Regions from separate parts of the Anaerostipes sp. PC18 genome, predicted to be linked through region 1. Evidence: predicted binding sites of a transcription regulator. Region 1 holds the regulator's gene; the other holds the start of a gene.

Evidence for each region. Region 1 encodes Rex, which represses fermentation and respiration genes when NADH is low (regulators of the CRP and FNR family bind a similar motif). Its sites were predicted from a motif close to ATTGTTAANTANTTAACAAT; they were not measured.
Region 2: a site for Rex is predicted at 5,332-5,351, ahead of P8F77_RS01110 (glycerol dehydrogenase). Genes of this name have one in related genera too.

What each region holds. Positions count from the first base shown of each region.
Region 1 covers NZ_CP121164.1:1,974,066-1,982,588, reverse strand. Annotated here, with positions in the region: gene P8F77_RS10835 (S8 family peptidase) at 1-794, opposite strand, end outside; gene P8F77_RS10830 (ABC transporter permease) at 871-1,614, opposite strand; gene P8F77_RS10825 (ABC transporter ATP-binding protein) at 1,619-2,335, opposite strand; gene P8F77_RS10820 (MerR family transcriptional regulator) at 2,407-3,150, opposite strand; gene P8F77_RS10815 (glycosyltransferase family 2 protein) at 3,332-4,348, opposite strand; gene abc-f (ribosomal protection-like ABC-F family protein) at 4,416-6,326, opposite strand; gene P8F77_RS10805 (redox-sensing transcriptional repressor Rex) at 6,479-7,138, shown strand; gene acpS (holo-ACP synthase) at 7,155-7,517, shown strand; gene P8F77_RS10795 (NAD(P)H-hydrate dehydratase) at 7,514-8,523, shown strand, end outside.
Region 2 covers NZ_CP121164.1:209,082-217,604, reverse strand. Annotated here, with positions in the region: gene P8F77_RS01135 (APC family permease) at 42-1,412, opposite strand; gene P8F77_RS01130 (hypothetical protein) at 1,562-2,155, opposite strand; gene P8F77_RS01125 (TspO/MBR family protein) at 2,250-2,726, shown strand; gene yaaA (peroxide stress protein YaaA) at 2,723-3,472, opposite strand; gene P8F77_RS01115 (TIGR01906 family membrane protein) at 3,518-4,147, shown strand; gene P8F77_RS01110 (glycerol dehydrogenase) at 4,144-5,226, opposite strand; gene P8F77_RS01105 (phosphatidylinositol-specific phospholipase C/glycerophosphodiester phosphodiesterase family protein) at 5,454-6,500, shown strand; gene fucO (lactaldehyde reductase) at 6,566-7,714, opposite strand; gene P8F77_RS01095 (TetR/AcrR family transcriptional regulator C-terminal domain-containing protein) at 7,841-8,395, opposite strand; gene P8F77_RS01090 (DUF1848 domain-containing protein) at 8,406-8,523, opposite strand, start outside.

The DNA of each region.
Region 1 (8,523 bases):
AGTTTCATTTTTACATCTTTGTTCGTATAATACGGATACCGCTCCAAAAGCAGGGCGATGGCTCCGGAAACTGCCGGTGTTGCCATAGAAGTGCCGCTCTTGATGCTGTGTCCTCCGTTCAGGCCGCAGGAATAAATATTTGTTCCGGGAGCTACTACGTCCGGCTTCATGACACAGGAAGAGGTAGGCCCCCTGCTGGAATAATTCTTTGCAAAGCGCTGAGATCCCATGGGACGGCTGGCATCGTCACTGGAACCTACGGTAATGATCTTACGGCTGTTGCCCGGTGCGGTGATGGTATTATCCCTGGGGCCATTATTTCCGCTGGCGATGCAGACGACCAGCCCGTCATCCCACAGCTGATTGACCTGCTTCACAATCGCATTGGCAGCTTCATCGCTTCCGGAGGCAGGAGTGCCGATGGATATGTTTACAATCCGGATTCCATACTGCTTGTGAAAATGGTGGATCCAGGACAGTCCGTTTAGGAAAGTGCGCTGATTTCCGTTGCCCAGAGCATCCAGGACTTTGAGGGAAATGATATGTGCTGCAGGTGCAATGCCGCAGCTTGCAGATGCGGCAATACCCGTGATATGGGTTCCGTGTCCATTGTCGTCATAAGGATATGATCTGTGGTGTACATAATCTATGAATCCGGCGATCCGCTGATCGGCCGGATAAAATTCTTTATGGGGATAGATACCGGTATCCAGGAAGGCAATCCCTATATTCTTCCCCAGGAAGCCATGTTTATGGGCGATATCCGCATGGATTATCTGTGATATAAGCTTCATAAAATACTGTCTCCTAATAAGTGTTATAGTATAAGATACGCCCAAAATACAGAAAAGACATGACATTTTGCGCAGGCTATTCCCACTGAAAGAATTTGAGGGCGGCAGAGGTACAGATTACTGCGATGCAGACGATGGTGACAACCGGAACAATAACACTGCCAAATTCTTCTCCCAGAGAAGCGGCTTTCAGCAGCTTGATTCCCTGGGTCAGCGGCATGATGTCTGCAGCTTTCTGCAGCACTTTGGGCATGATTTCATAGGGCAGCGTTGCGCCTGAAAAAATCAGCATCGGAAAGTACAGCAGACTCGCAGCGACACTCGCTATCTTAGTATTCGGAGCAATACCGCCTACCAACATGCCGATACTGAACATAGACACAATGACCAGGAGATAACATCCCAGAAAACTCACAAAAGATCCGCGGAACTGATATCCAAAGAAAACGACTGCTTCGGTATAAAGAAGGACCAGAGAAACAGCCGCATATAAAGTATAAATTGTCACCTGTACCGCTAAGATCATGGAAGGGCTGACCGGCGTAACCTTGTAGCGCTTTAATATACCCTTGCTCCGATAATCAGAGACGACCAGCGGCAGTCCCATCACACCTCCCGCACAGATGGATATGGTGGTGACGGCTCCGAACGACTGTTCCAGGAAAGAGTATCCGGCACCGCCGAATGCGGGCCTGTCTCCATAAATAATTCCTATAACTGCCAGTACCACAAGAGGCACACAGATCGCAAATATAAACATATCCATTCCTCTCAGAGATAATTTTAATTCTGTTTTCAGCATTGTCTTAAAAGTTTTCATGGATTCATTCCTCCTCGTCTGTATACCAAAGATAAGCGTCTTCAAAATGATCAAAAGGACTCGATTCAACTGCCTCCGCCACCGTACCGTAAAATATGATTTTTCCTTTTTTTAAAATACAGATACAGTCACACAGGTTCTCGATCTCATCCATAAAATGGGACGTCAGGAAAATCGTCAGTCCATTTTCCTTGAGTGAGGAGAGTATATTCCACACTTGTCGTCTGGCCCTAGCGTCCAGCCCGGTCGTCAGCTCGTCCAAGAAGACAACTTCAGGATTGGGTATGAGTGCAAGTATAACAAAAAGTCTCTGCCTTTCGCCGCCGGATAAATCTTTGATCTGGCTTTTTGCTTTGCCGGCAATTCCAAACTTTTGCAGTAATTTTTCTGGATCTGCGGATTCCTGATAGAGGGCAGCGGTAACTTCACAAAGTTCCGAAACGGTGATATTATCCTGATAAGTTGCCTCCTGAAATTGGACTCCTACCTTTTGAAACAGCTGCTTTCTGGATGTCTGCGGATTCATTCCCAGAATGGATATTTCTCCGCTGTCTGCCGTCTTTGTACCTAAAATGCATTCAATCGTTGTGCTCTTGCCTGCACCATTGGCCCCGATCAGGCCGAAAACCGTTCCGCGCTTTACGGATAAACTGATATTGTCTGCCGCAGGCGTTTTGTTATAGGTTTTACATAATTTTTCTGATTTTATCACTTCATTCATGAAGGATACCTCCTTTTTTTGTATAAAAAAAGAATACCACCAACGGAAACATTGGTGGTAAAGTGGAGGGTTTAAGAAAATTGTTTTTTCATTCTTTTCAGTTTGCATATCATTTCCAGGGCATTATTCTCGGCAGTCCGTAGAGAAGTAACCAGTTTGTCGCACACAGCAATAATTTCGTCATCCTTATTGGGAGTATCCAAAACTTCTTTGATATCAATCCCGGGATTTTTTGACAGGTGGCCGAGCAGACGCAGAATAGACTCCAAAGAATAATTTGCACACCGCAGGGAGCGAATGATTTTGAGCCTCTGTATATCCTGACTCGTATATATGCGATAGCCATTTTGCCTGCGTTTTACAGTCAAAAGGCCGTTCATTTCCCAATTTCTCAGAGCATCCATAGAAATGCCGAGATACCGGGATACTTCCCTGCGTTTCATGGGATGAGTATGTTCCTGTGATTCTCCGGCTAAAATCTCTGTTACAATTTCAACTGCCTCTTCGGCATTGGCGTGTTCCTTTCTGATCTGTGCCAGGTATTCTTCTGCCAGTACCAGAGCCTTGGAAAAATCACAGGATGCCGCTGTTTTTACGATCTGGACAGCCTTTTTCCTCAGCCCGTTTTGCAGTACCTCCATTTGAAAAGCCAGACGGGCCAGTCGGAACTGTTCGATATGGAGATCGGTAAAAATGCGGTATCCATTGTTCTGCCGCTCCGGTTTTGGGATCAGTCCCGCTTTTTCGTACAGCCGGACGGTATTGGGATGAATTCCTATGAGTTTTGCAACCTCAGATGTTTTATAAGTTTTCATGAAAAAACCTCCATTCATAGCTTTAGAATAACACAGATCAGAAGTATGGTGATATAGTGGAGGGTTTTGGATTTCACATTATAATTTTCTTATGGAATAAAAAATGACATTGGTTTTATTGTTTCCAATGTCATTTTTATCTGATCTGATTGGGGATGTCTGCGCCGGCAGACATGTCCGTTTAATTAAATCCAATGAACTTCCGGGCTGCTTTGTAAGCTGCGATGACAACTTTCCGGCCTCCATAGCCCGGGAGATTGACTGCATTTCCAACAAGAGAGCCCCGGATCTGGCGGTACAGTTTTGTATTTTTTGATTTCAGGTACTTCCAGAGTTCTTTTTTCATCTGAAGATGCTCCGGTATGCCGGATTTGATGGCAATGACAGATGACACAGTCATGATGATACTCAGATAGTGTTTCATGTAGCGGTATAACGGCTTGTTCACCAGTTCAAAGCTGCTCATATAATCGATCATGGCTTTGGTGACAAAAAACTGCTGGTCGATCCGTTTGATCATATTGGCTTCGTTGACAGACTGGTCGTCCCTTCCGATGAAGTAGCGGTAAAAATTTACATCCAGATAGTAAATGGTCTTCACATATGGAAGCGGTTTGAAAACGTAAAGGTTGTCTACATAAAAAGTATGTTCCGGCAGGCACAGGCGGCACTCATGGAGAAGAGAAGTACGGTAAATGACGGAGTGCATGAGAATGTACTGGCTCAGAGGAAAACGCTTTACATCGTCCCATGTAAAAATCTGTTCAACCGGGATCGTATGGCGGTAATGAATCACGGTTTTTCTCTTTACACCCTGTTTCTCATAGACATAGTTGGACATAAACATGTCTATGATGGTTCCCTGACGGTAAAATGTCTCTAATTGATTGAAGATTTCTTCATAAGCATGTTCGCTGACCCAGTCATCACTGTCCACGACCTTAAAATAAATCCCTTTGGCATGAGCGATACCAGTGTTTACCGCACCGCCGTGGCCTTTGTTCTTTTGATGGATCGCCCGGCAGATACCGGGATATTTGTTTTCATATTCATCGGCGATCATGCCGGTATTGTCCGTGGAACCATCGTCGATGATGAGGATCTCAACTTTGTCACCTCCGGTCAACAATGTATCTATGCAGTGTCTCATATATTCCTGGGAATTATAGCATGGCACAGCAAACGATATTAATTTCATCTTGTTACCTCCTAAAAATGGTACTTAGTCTATTATAACAAATATTTGTAAAAATACCATGGCATTTTCACTCGGTTTCTTCTGACAAGGTCTCCCATTCTTCATAAAGGGTTTCCAGATGTTCCTCATTCCGGGCTTTGGCAGTGGAGAGTTCCAGCAGTTTCTTTGTATTGACTGCGTTCTCCGGCAGGCACATTTCTTCGTCAAGTTTTGTGTTTTCCGCCTCCAGTTCCTCGATTTCCTGTTCTATTTTTTTCAGGCGGTTTTCTCTTTTCCGCCGTTTTGCGTCTTTCTCCTTTTGCTTCTGCCAGATCAGCTTCGTATCGGATACAGACTCAGTTTCAGCATCCTGTACCTCTTTCGTGCCTTCCTTTTCCTTTTCTAAAAGATAGTGCTGGTAGTCACCCGGATAAGAGTGAAGACCGTCTTTCGGAGAGAGTTCAAGAATTCTTGTAGCCGTTTTGTTTATGAAATACCGGTCATGGGATACGTAAAGAACCGTGCCTGTGTATTGGGTCAGGGCGGATTCCAGGATTTCCTTGGAGTGAATGTCCAAGTGGTTGGTAGGCTCGTCAAGAATCAGGAAATTGGCATGGGATAACATAAGTTTCGCAAGAGATACCCGCCCCTTTTCCCCACCGCTTAAGGAAGAAACAAGTTTAAATACATCTTCTCCCTTAAAAAGGAAAGCGGCCAGTGTATTTCTGATTTTTGTGTTGGTCAGTTCCGGAAAGGAATCAGATATCTCCTCGAAGATTGTCTTATCCGGATGCAGGTTGTCCTGTGCCTGGTCGTAATATCCGATGGATACTTGGGAACCGAGCCTGATCAGTCCTTTGTTTTTAGGCATTTGTTTGCAGATGATTTTCAACATCGTAGTCTTTCCGGTTCCATTGGCGCCGATCAATGCCACGCGCTCGCCGCGGAATATTTCAAAATTTATATCGGAAAACAGCGTATGCGGCCCGAAACTTTTTTCCAGATGTTCCACCGTTAAGACATCGTTTCCGCTGACAACCGACGGTTCGATAGCAAAGCGCATTTTCCCGTCGATCTCCACAGGCTTTTCGATGACATCAATTTTGTTCAGCATCTTTTCACGGCTCTCGGCCCGGCGGATGGATTTTTCCCGGTTAAACTGCTTTAGTTTTTCGATGACCGCCTTCTGGTGCCGGATCTCCTGCTGCTGGTTTTCGTACTCCTTTAAGCGGATCGCCTTTACCTGATCCCTTTTCTTAATAAAAGAAGTGTAGTTGCCGTCAAAGAGCATCGCATGCCCCGCCTCGATCTCCATCACCTTGTTGACGATCTTGTCCAGGAAATACCGGTCATGGGAGACCAGGATGACAGCGCCCTCATAGTGGCTTAAATAGTTTTCCAGCCATTGGATTGACTCAACATCCAGATGATTGGTAGGCTCATCCAGGAGAAGAATCTCGGGCTTCATCAGCAGAAGTTTTCCGAGAGCTACCCTTGTCTTTTGTCCTCCGGACAGTGTCTCAATCATTTTTTGAAAGTCTTCCTCTTTAAACCCGAGTCCTTTTAAGATTCCTGCGATCTCACTTTCATAGGCAAAACCGTTTTTCTGTTCAAATAAATGAGTGGTCCTGGTGTATTCCTCCATCTTTTCTTCGAGCTCTGCGCCGCTTAAATGCTTCATCATATGCTCCAGAGAGCGGAGTTTTTTGTCCAGTTCGATCACATCTTGTTTTATGGTCAAAAGCTCTTCATAAATGGTGCGGGAAGAAGTATGGTCCTGATGCTGTGCGAGATAGCCGATATCGGCGTCCTTCTTTTTGTGGATCTCCCCTTCGTCGGGTGTCATCTGATCCATGATGATCTTGAGCAGGGTGGACTTTCCGGCGCCGTTTAAGCCGATGACGGCGAGCCGGTCCTTCTCATTGATATGAAAGGAAATTCCTTTCAGGACTTCCTGGTCGACAAATGTTTTATGTATATTCTGACAAGATAAAACCATAGTGCACTCCTTCAAAATTTCTAAGCTGTAAAAATTCTTTTTAAGCATAACATAATTTCTGAAAAAACGCACCGAAAAGTTTGACAGTTATTAGACAATCTTATATAATTTATTTAATTTGAGTAGTTAATAAAATAAGTGGGAGGGTAATAATGTCATCAATGGATAAGAATATATCACCGGCAGTTATAAAGAGATTACCTAGATATTACCGTTATTTGGGGGCTTTGAAAGCAAAAAATATTACGAGGATCTCATCCAAAGAGCTGAGCGAGAGAATGAAAGTAACTGCATCCCAGATCCGACAGGACCTGAATAACTTTGGAGGTTTCGGGCAGCAGGGATACGGTTACAATGTAGAAAACCTTTACGTGGAGATCGGCAAGATCCTGGGGCTTGACAAGAGCAATCAGATGATCATTGTCGGTGCCGGAAATCTGGGGCAGGCATTGGCCAATTATCAGGATTTCAACAATAACAGCATTGGTTTTCAGGTGATCGCACTGTTCGATGTAAATCCGAAGCTGATCGGCATCACGGTGCACGGAGTAGAAGTGCACGATATTGACGATATGGAAGAGTTTATAAAGAATCATGAGATCAAGATCGCAGCCCTCACGCTTCCGCAGGACCAGGCGCCGAAGATTGCCAAAGATCTTGTGTCCTGGGGCATCAAAGGATTTTGGAACTTTGCTCCTGTGGATCTCACGCTGCCAGACAGTGTGACCGTGGAGAATGTCCATCTGGCAGAAAGTCTCATGACGCTGACTTACAATATTCACAGCAGGGAAGACGGCGAGGGCGCGGAGTAAAGACGGGAGGAACGCCATGATTGTCGGTATAGGAACTGACCTGATAGAAATCGGGCGGGTACAGAAGATGGTGGAGAGAAAGAACCGCCTAAGCCGGATTTTTTCAGAAGAGGAACTGGCATACGCAGGTTTAAACAGTACGACTCTTGCTGGTAATTTTGCAGTTAAAGAAGCCGTTTCCAAAGTATTTGGAACCGGCTTCTTCGGATTGGAGCCCTATGAGATCGGAGTGTTCCGGGATTCAAAAGGAGCGCCTTATGTGAAACTGACAGGCAGAGCCGAAAAGCTGGCATCGGATATGCAGATTACGAAATTTCATGTGTCGGTTACGAACACAGGGGGGCTGGCACAGGCTTTTGTCATAGGAGAGTGTCTATGAAATATGTTTTGAAAAATCAGGAAATGCAGGATGTTGATAAAGAGACCATACAGCAGATCGGAATGCCGGGTCTTGTGCTGATGGAGCGGGCCAGCGAAAAAATTGCCCGAAGGCTCATGGAAACGGTCAGAAAAAGTGACAGGATACTTTCTGTGGCAGGATGCGGAAATAACGGGGGAGATGCGCTGGCTGCGGCCAGAATCCTTCTGGAGGAAGGATATTCTGTGGATTTCACAGTCGTGGGGGAGCTGTCCAAGGCATCCGGAGATTTAAAGACGCAGTATGATATCCTTACCCGTCTTGGGTATGAGCAAAAAAAAGAAATAGATTATAACGGCTATGACTGGATTTTGGAAGGAATGTTCGGCGTAGGCCTTTCCAGGGAGATAGCGGGGATATATCGGACCGTTGTGGAGAGGATCAATGAAAGCAGAGCCAGAGTCATGTCGGTCGATATTCCCTCCGGCATCAGCGGGGATACGGGGAAAGTCCTTGGATGCGCCGTCAGGGCAGACGCTACGGTGACGTTCGGCGGGCCCAAGGCAGGACATCTGCTCTATCCGGGAAGAGAATATGCGGGACGGCTGTATGTAGAAAAGATAGGTTTCTTTGATTCCGTTTTAAAGAAGCATGCAGGGGGATTCACATACGACAGGGAAGATCTAAAGAGGCTTCCGGGCCGTTTTGCGGATTCTCACAAGGGCACCTACGGAAAAGTCCTGATCATAGCAGGAAATGAGACGATGTCAGGGGCTGCTTTTTTTTCGGCAAAGAGTGCTCTGCGCATGGGCAGCGGACTGGTAAAGGTGATTTCCTGTGAAGCCAACCGTCCGATTCTGCAGTCTATGCTTCCGGAAGTACTGTTCGGAACATATGAGAATGTAAAAAAAGCCCTTGAATGGTGTGACTGTATCTTATTCGGACCTGGAATGGGAGTCTCAGAGCGGACCAAAGAATTATTGGAAGAGGTTTTACAGTGTGGAAAGAAACCTCTTTTGCTGGATGC
Region 2 (8,523 bases), 1.7 Mb from region 1:
GGAACGCATTTCAAAGCGTGACGGAAATAGTGATGAAAAACTCATGCCAAAGTATTCACCGTTTGCATTTCCGGACATTCGACCGTACCCATTTTCTTTATTCCCTTTACCCAGATCACTGAGAATGCGATCAGTGCCAGCAGCAGAGTCGCGAATATTTTATAAATCAGGATTCTGGCATCACCCTCGGCAATGTTAAAGATCATATAAATGTCACCGATAATGCAGATCACCTGAGGGATACCGAGAAGAACCAGCTTCTTGTTTCTGCCCTCGGCATCCGGATACCTTCTTCTCAGCGCAAGGACTGTGATATTAACCATAATATAAGAAGTCAGCCAGAAGCAGGACGCCGCAAGGATTATATTTGTAAGCCCTGAAGACTGGGTAAATCCGGTAACGATCAATGCCGTGATTCCTCCGCTCAGCAGGCCGATTCCTGCTGCCGGAACCCCATACTTGTTTTTCTGTTGAAAGGCCTTCGGAAACAGCTGATTTTCTGCCATACCGCTTAAAATATTCGGGATGCCTCCGAGGACGGTATTGACTGTACTGATTCCCGCCAGCAGTGTCACGATGCCCATCCAGTAAACTCCGGCCTGGCCCATGCACCGTTCTGCAAACAGCATATGGGGCATTGGATTCGACGCCAGTTCCTGCAGTGTGACATACTGTGTCATCCCCACACCGAGCAGCGCCTGCACTCCGAACAGGACGACGATGCCAATGATCATAGCCAAAAGTACGTCTCTTTTGGGATTCTTAAGATCCTTTGACACCGGGATTACGAATTCAATTCCGATAAACAGCCAGAATGCCAATGCTGATAAAGAAACGATTCCTCCAATCCCGGTAACCTGCGGCTTCGTCTGCTGAGCAGCCGTCACTATCTCGCCGGTGCCCAGATGGAAAAAACTTATGATTCCCATGAGCAGAAAAGATGCCAGCAGAAGGAATACGACAATGTTCTGGATTCGGGCGAAAAAATCAACCCCTTTATAGTTTACATAGGATAAAACCCCCAATATGATCACACTGATCAACGGTGCCGGAACCTGAGGCAGAAAGATCTGATTCAGTACCGTTCCGCACATGGCGATTTCCACGGAACCGGATAGAATATCAACAATCACATAGGCGGACAAGGTCGATACCATGGAAGCCACTGGCCCCAGTCCCACCAGGGTATACTGTCCCAGGCCTCCTTCCGCTTTCGGCATCATGGAATGCAGTTCTTGAAAGCTTAACGCCAAAAACCCATTCAGTATCAATACGACAAACAGTGGGATAATAAAGCTTTTACCTGCAAGGCCCATACCCTGCCCAAGGGAAAGCAGGCAGCTGGTGGCCACAATCAGCCCTACACAGACAGATACCGCACTTCCGAGTCCCAACTTCTTCGTATTCTCCATACATATCACTCCTTTTCATAAAAGAAAGGCGTCCGCCGGATATATCCGGTGAACGCCTTTGTTCCCATCTCTTAATTTACTTGGTTTCTTGCTGATGGGTTACAGCTTACTCTCTTTCTTTTCATATGAATTGTAAAAATCGGAACCCTTTAATTATTTTCTTCAAAACGGACCAATCCGATATAGTATCTCGCCGAGTCATCCAGCAATACTTTCACAGGGATTTCTTCCCTTTCCCCACAGTTGGACCAGATCAGGATTTCCCGTTCCTCATCATATCCTGTGATAGTCACCCAGTGCCAGTTGTCTTCTCTGAATTCTTTCCTGGAATGACGCCAGATCAGCAGTGCTGTGGGGTGCCCGTGATATAACCCTTCCTTAATAAAATCGAGACAGTCCTGCCTATTCCTGGGCAGAAACATGCTCCTTGCCTTTAATTTTTTTCCCCTGTCGGATGCAAAGCTTAAAAAATCTTTTTTAAACTTTCCGATCAGCGGATAGCCCATGAAGCCGGGCGTCATATACTGATACATGCCTTCCATAAGTTCTAAATATGATTCATGGGGTATCGACTCTGAATTTTCTACTTCTTCCGAAAATAAACCTTCACAGACGGCGATATTCGTGCCGGTGACGCTTCCGCATCCCGCACGGCGCTGGAAAGTGCCTGGAAACCATTCCTGGTTGCCGCCGTAAGCCAGATATTTTCCGTCTCTATATATTTTAGGACACTTTAATTCCATCTCACATCACTCCTTTTCTCATTATAATATCTTTTTTTGTCAAGATATACAACCCTTGCTGCATAGACTATGTAAAAAGCCCCAGGTGTGTGTTATGAAACAATTATCAACGAAGCAGCTTTTAAAACTCTGCATCATTTTTCCCATTTTGGTCAGTCTGCTCTCCAGACTCCTGACACCCCGGATGGATGAGATTTTCCGTCAGCTGAATAAGCCTCCATTCGTTCCTGCCCCGTGGATCTTTTCCGTCGTATGGCTGATCCTCGATATTTTACTAGGACTGAGCCTTTACACCCTGCTGACCTCGGACATCACAGAGCAGGAGAAAAAACAGGGAATCAAGCTTTTTCTCGCCGTGTCCTTCTTTTTGTTCTTCTGGCCCATCATTTTCTTTGAATACGGACTGGTCTTTTTCTCCTTTGTCTGGATTCTGGCTCTGAATCTGCTCAATGCACTAATGTTCTATGTATTCCGAAAGTACAGCAAAAAATCTGCTTTTCTTCTGATCCCGTACATTGTCTGGTGCCTGTTTGCGGCGCTTTTAAACCTTGGATTCCTGATCGTCAACTAAAGCTTAGTCTCCCGCCGGATAAATACATACTTGGCTTCAGAAGACAGGGAAGGTTCATACTCGTATCCGTCCCAGTCAAACTCTTTGATATCCTCCGGCCGGTCAATCCTGTTCTTTACAATATGACGGACCATCTGCCCTCTGGCCATCTTGGCCCATGCCACGATGGTCCGGAGTTTTCCGCCTCTCATGGTGAGAAACTCCACGTCCACAAAACGATCCGGCCCATCCAGATATTTTTTCACAGTTTTGGCATACTCTTCAGAAGCCAGATTAAGGATCAGATCCTGTTCTTTATAAAGCTCCTTATATATCGCATCTCCCCAAAACCGGTACAGACCCTGTCCCGCTGTTTCTACTTTGCATCCCATCTCCAGACGGTACGGATGAATCGCATCTAAAGGCTTCAGCACTCCATACATTCCGCTTAAGATTCTCACATGCTTCTGGGCATATTTCATATCCCACCCGGTAAAATCTCCTGCGCCCACGTTCTGAAATACCAGGCCGTCATAAGTCATGAGGGCCGCACTTCCGTCCCCATTTTCAAAATTCTGTATATCTAAAAAAGCCTGAATTGCAATCTTTTCATTTACCTTCATCAAAGATTCAATCTCCCACGGCTTCAGTTTTTTCAATTCTTCATAAATCTGTCCTGTCTTTTCTGAAAATACAGGCTCTGTCAGCTTTCGCTGTTTTTCTTTCCTGACTTTCATGTTTTTTGCAGGTGAAATAATCGCTATCATGGTACTTCCTTGTGTTATAATGGGTTTCATGAAAGGCGGTGCATCATGAAACAATTTCTGCTTACAGTTTCTTTATCTATTTTCCTGATATCATTTTCGGTCGTATTTACACTGAATTTCCGGCCCCTTTACTATGCCGATATAAAGCTTCTTCATATCAGCCGGGAATCCGGGCTCTCTGAAAAACAGATCAGAGAAAACTATGACCGGCTCATTGATTATAATTCTGTATTGTATAAAAAAGACCTGAAGTTTCCCTCTCTTCCCATGTCTGAGGAAGGAAAGATTCACTTTCAGGATGTAAAGCGTATTTTCTCCGGCCTCCAATACGCCTGTATCATCTCATTTATCATAATCCCTGCAGGCCTTTTATGGAAGCGGGAAAAAAAGGATTTCCATTTCTTAAAAAAGGCATCCGTCTCTGCCGCCGTGCTTCCGCTCCTTTTGGGAGCTCTGGTCTGGGCGGCCGGATGGGACAAGGCCTTCGTGACTTTTCACGAGCTGGCCTTCTCCAATGATTACTGGATCTTCGATGAGGCTTTCGACCCTGTCATCACCATCCTGCCGGATGCCTTCTTTCTTCACTGCGCCCTGCTGATGGCCGCAGTCCTTATTCTGTTATGTGCCGTGTGCTTCCTCGCAGGAAGACATCTGTGCCAAAGGCAGGAAGCTTAATAATATCTTCCCAGCGCGTCCGCCGCAATGATGGCCGCATATACATCCTCCGGTGTCACTTCAAACGGCATGTTGCCGAGAGTGTCATCCGGAGAGCATGCGAGACGCGCTACTTCCATGATCTGTTCTTCTTTTACTTCCTTGATTCCCAAGTCTGCAAGGGTAGTCGGGAGTTCTGCTTCCTGACAGAATCCGAGGACTTCCTGAATCTCATCCTGATCCGCCCCTTCCAGAACCAGCTGTACCAGCGTTCCGAAGGCTACTTTTTCTCCATGGTATAATTCATGGGTTTCCGGAATTGCAGTTAAGCCGTTATGGATCGCATGTGCCCCTGCCAGACCGCCGCTCTCAAATCCGATTCCGGAAAGATAGGTATTTGCCTCTATGATATGTTCTACTGCCTTCGTGCAGATATTTTCACGGACAGCAAGTTTCGCATCAATCCCCTCATCAATCAAAGTTTCATAGCAAAGTTCAGCCAGTGCCATGGCCGCGCGTGTGATCTTTCCTCCCACACAGTTGGATGCGTCAGACTGTTTGCAGGCTCTCGCTTCAAAATAGGTTGCCAGAGCATCTCCCATACCGGCTACTAAAAGGCGTTCCGGAGCTTTGCTGACAATGTCGGTGTCCACCAGCACCATGTTCGGGCTTGCCGGCAGAAACAGGTACTTTTCAAAGACACCGTCATCCGTATAGATCACAGACAGTGCACTGCAAGGCGCATCGGTAGACGCAATGGTCGGCACAATGATGACTGGCTTTTTCATGTAATAAGCCACTGCCTTTGCGGTATCATGGATCTTTCCTCCGCCGATTCCGACGATGACTTCGCTTCCGGCCTTTTCACAAATGTCCATGACACGGTTGATCTCTGTCATACAGCACTCGCCGTTAAAAGCTTCATATGTAATCTTGGCATCTTTTTGCCCTTTTGCTATGGAAGGCTCCACTCTTTTTCTTCCGGACGGACTTGTCAGAACAAAAAGGTTGGTTCCATAGTTTTCCGCATATGTACAAAGGTTTTCCATCTCACCTTTTCCCTGGATATAACGGCTTGGACTTGCGATAATACTTGCCATAGTGATTTCCTCCTTAAATCCTTTGATTCTTCTGAATCATTTGAAAGGTTAACTAGCATCGATACATTTACTATACCATGAAGCTCTGCCGGAAATCCACCTCTGAATGTTAAAACTTTGTCACGCATACTGCTGATATACTTTTGATTTTTTGGTCTTCCTATGGTATAATACTTTTAACATAATTGTTACAATTATATTACATCTTTTTTACAAAGGAAGGTTTCATGCTGAACAAGAAAAAGATAAAAACAAAATCTGTCAAAAACGCCGTTAAAAAAGCAAAGCATCAACCGAGATATATCCGTGCAGTATTTGAACGAATCACACTGCGTCTGTCTTTTCTTTGCTTTCTTGGGATTATGATTTTTACTGGGTTTCATTTTTACCAGGATCGGCAGAAAAAAGTGAATGCCGCAAATGAAGCCAAACATCAGTCTGCTCAGAAAAAAGATTCCGGGCAGGAAAAGAAGAAACCACAGCAGTGGTATGAACACCGCGCGGTTGCCCATGCTCTTGGAGAGATCGATGGTAAGGAGTATACCAACTCTAAAGATGCGTTTTTAAATTCCTATCAAAATGGTTTCAGGGTTTTTGAAGCTGACCTGATGCAGACTGCGGATCATGTCATGGTCGCAAGGCATTATTGGGGAAAAGACTTGAGTGATCCGAAGAGCAAGGGAGGCAAACCTGTTTCCTATGCCAAGTTTAAAAATATTAAGCTGTACGGCAAATACACTCCTGTCTCACTAAAAGAACTCTTTGAACTGATGGACAAATATCCTGATACATATATTATGACGGACACCAAAGACAGTGATGCCGCAGCCGCAAAAAATGACTTCTCTGTCATTGTAAAGACAGCAAAAGAAATGAAGAAAGAATACCTTCTGGACCGGTTAATCGTACAGATTTACAATCAGCCAATGTATCATGCCATAAAACAGGTTCATCCGTTCCGTCACTTCCTTTATACCACTTATCAGCAGACAGATGTGGCATTCAGCAGGATGATCAGGTTCTGCACTGCCAACGGCATTGAAGCTGTCACTGTCCCTGTGAGCAGTGTCAATGATTACCGGATGAAGCTGCTAAATGATGCAGGCCTGTATTCTTTCACACATACTGTCAACAGTGTATATGAAGCCAAAGAATATATGAAACTCGGTGTCTATGGGGTTTATACAGATTTTCTGACAAATGCCGAGGTAGAAAAATGTTCTTTTTCTCTGAAGACAAAAGATTTCTTTGATAAAATTCAAAACGGCAAATAATCTTGCAAAAAGGACTGCCGCACTTTTTTCGTGCGCCAGTCCTTTCATTTCGTTTACGTAAATTCTTAAAGTAAAGATTTATAGATTGCAATAATATCTTTTAAACCTGCGTCTTTTGGATTTCCAGGTGCACACGCATCTGCCGCCGCTGACTCTGAAAGGAACTGAATATCCTCTTCTTTGACGATTTCTTTCAGATCCTGTGGAATTCCCACATCGATGGAAAGCTGTCTCACCGCGTCCACGGCAGCCTTCCTATATTCTTCCTGACTCATGTCTTCTGTGCCTTCCACACCCATGGCCTTGGCGATGTACTTATATTTATCCCCTGTGGCATCAGCATTATATTCCATGACAGCCGGAAGAAGAATGGCATTTGCAACACCGTGAGGTGTGTCATAGACTGCTCCCAGTGAATGAGCCATGGAGTGTACGATTCCCAGTCCTACATTTGAGAATCCCATTCCTGCCACATACTGTCCGAGAGCCATTCCCTCTCTGCCCTCTTCTGTGTTTTCCACTGCGCCCCGCAAATTCTGTGCGATCAGTTCAATCGCCTTCAGATGAAACATATCTGTCATTTCCCATGCATCTTTTGTAGTATATCCTTCGATCGCATGGGTAAGGGCATCCATTCCGGTTGCGGCAGTCAGGCCCTTCGGCATAGAGGACATCATGTCTGGATCGATAACGGCAATGACCGGAATATCATGGGTGTCTACACAGACGAATTTCCGCCTTTTTTCTACATCTGTGATAACGTAGTTGATCGTAACCTCGGCTGCTGTTCCCGCGGTCGTCGGAACTGCAATGATCGGAACAGACGGATTCTTTGTCGGCGCCACGCCTTCCAGACTCCGCACATCTTCAAATTCCGGATTTGCAATGATGATTCCGACAGCCTTGGAAGTATCCATAGAAGATCCGCCTCCAATGGCGATCAGATAATCTGCACCTGACTCCTTAAATGCAGCGACACCTGTCTGAACATTTTCAATAGTAGGATTTGGTTTAATGTTAGAGTAAACCTCATATTCATATCCCGCCTCGTCCAATACATCTGTTACCTTCTTCGTAACGCCGAACTTTACCAGGTCAGGGTCCGAACAGATGAATGCCTTTTTGAAGCCTCTTGCTCCCACTTCTGCTGCGATTTCCCGGACCGCACCTTTTCCGTGATAGGACGTTTCATTCAATACAATACGCTTTGCCATAACAACCTCCTTGAGATACCTTTGATTTATCGTGATTCTTTCATTATCAGTTTACCTCCCGGCGGAACAGGCAGACAAGTGACACATTTCCCATAATGTCAAAAAAGTGACACTTCCTTAAAAGTGTCACTTTTTAAAGTCGTTCAAAAGCTCTGCAAGTTCCGGAGGCAGGGCCCTGACCAGCAGTTCTGCCATATCCTCCGTGCTCCGCTTCATCCCACCGGTTACCCACTGTACAGTCATGGCAATGGACCCCCGGCAGTACATTTCCAGAAGAAACTCGATATCCGGCGGAATCTCTCTCTGATATTTCTTTTTTATAATGTCGGTGTAAAATTCATAGATAAAATCAAAATCATGCTGGAGCAGTGAATTGTGATCCTCAGATTTAAAGGCTGCCGTGAAGAAGCACCGTTCTCCTTTGATAAATTCAAATTTCTTGATCAGTCCTTCCCTGAGTGTAAGGCTCACGCCCATCTGCCGGAAGGATACAATGGCAAGCTTATCAAAATACCAGTTGATTAGATCATACTTGTCCTTAAAATTCCTGTAAAACGTCTGTCTTGTCACATCACATCGCTCTACGATCTGCTTTACCGTAATCCGGTCCACAGGCGTAAAAGCCATCAGCTCCCTGACGGCGCCTGCCAGTTTATATTTTGTTTTTTCCGATGCATCCATGAAACTCACCTCATTTGTCCGCCAGGCTTTCCTCAAAAAAACTCAGCTGTGCAATGGCACAGGATTCGGCTTTTCTTTCCGTTATCTTATCGAATTGATCCGGCTCTCCGCAGAGCATCGGGGTATCC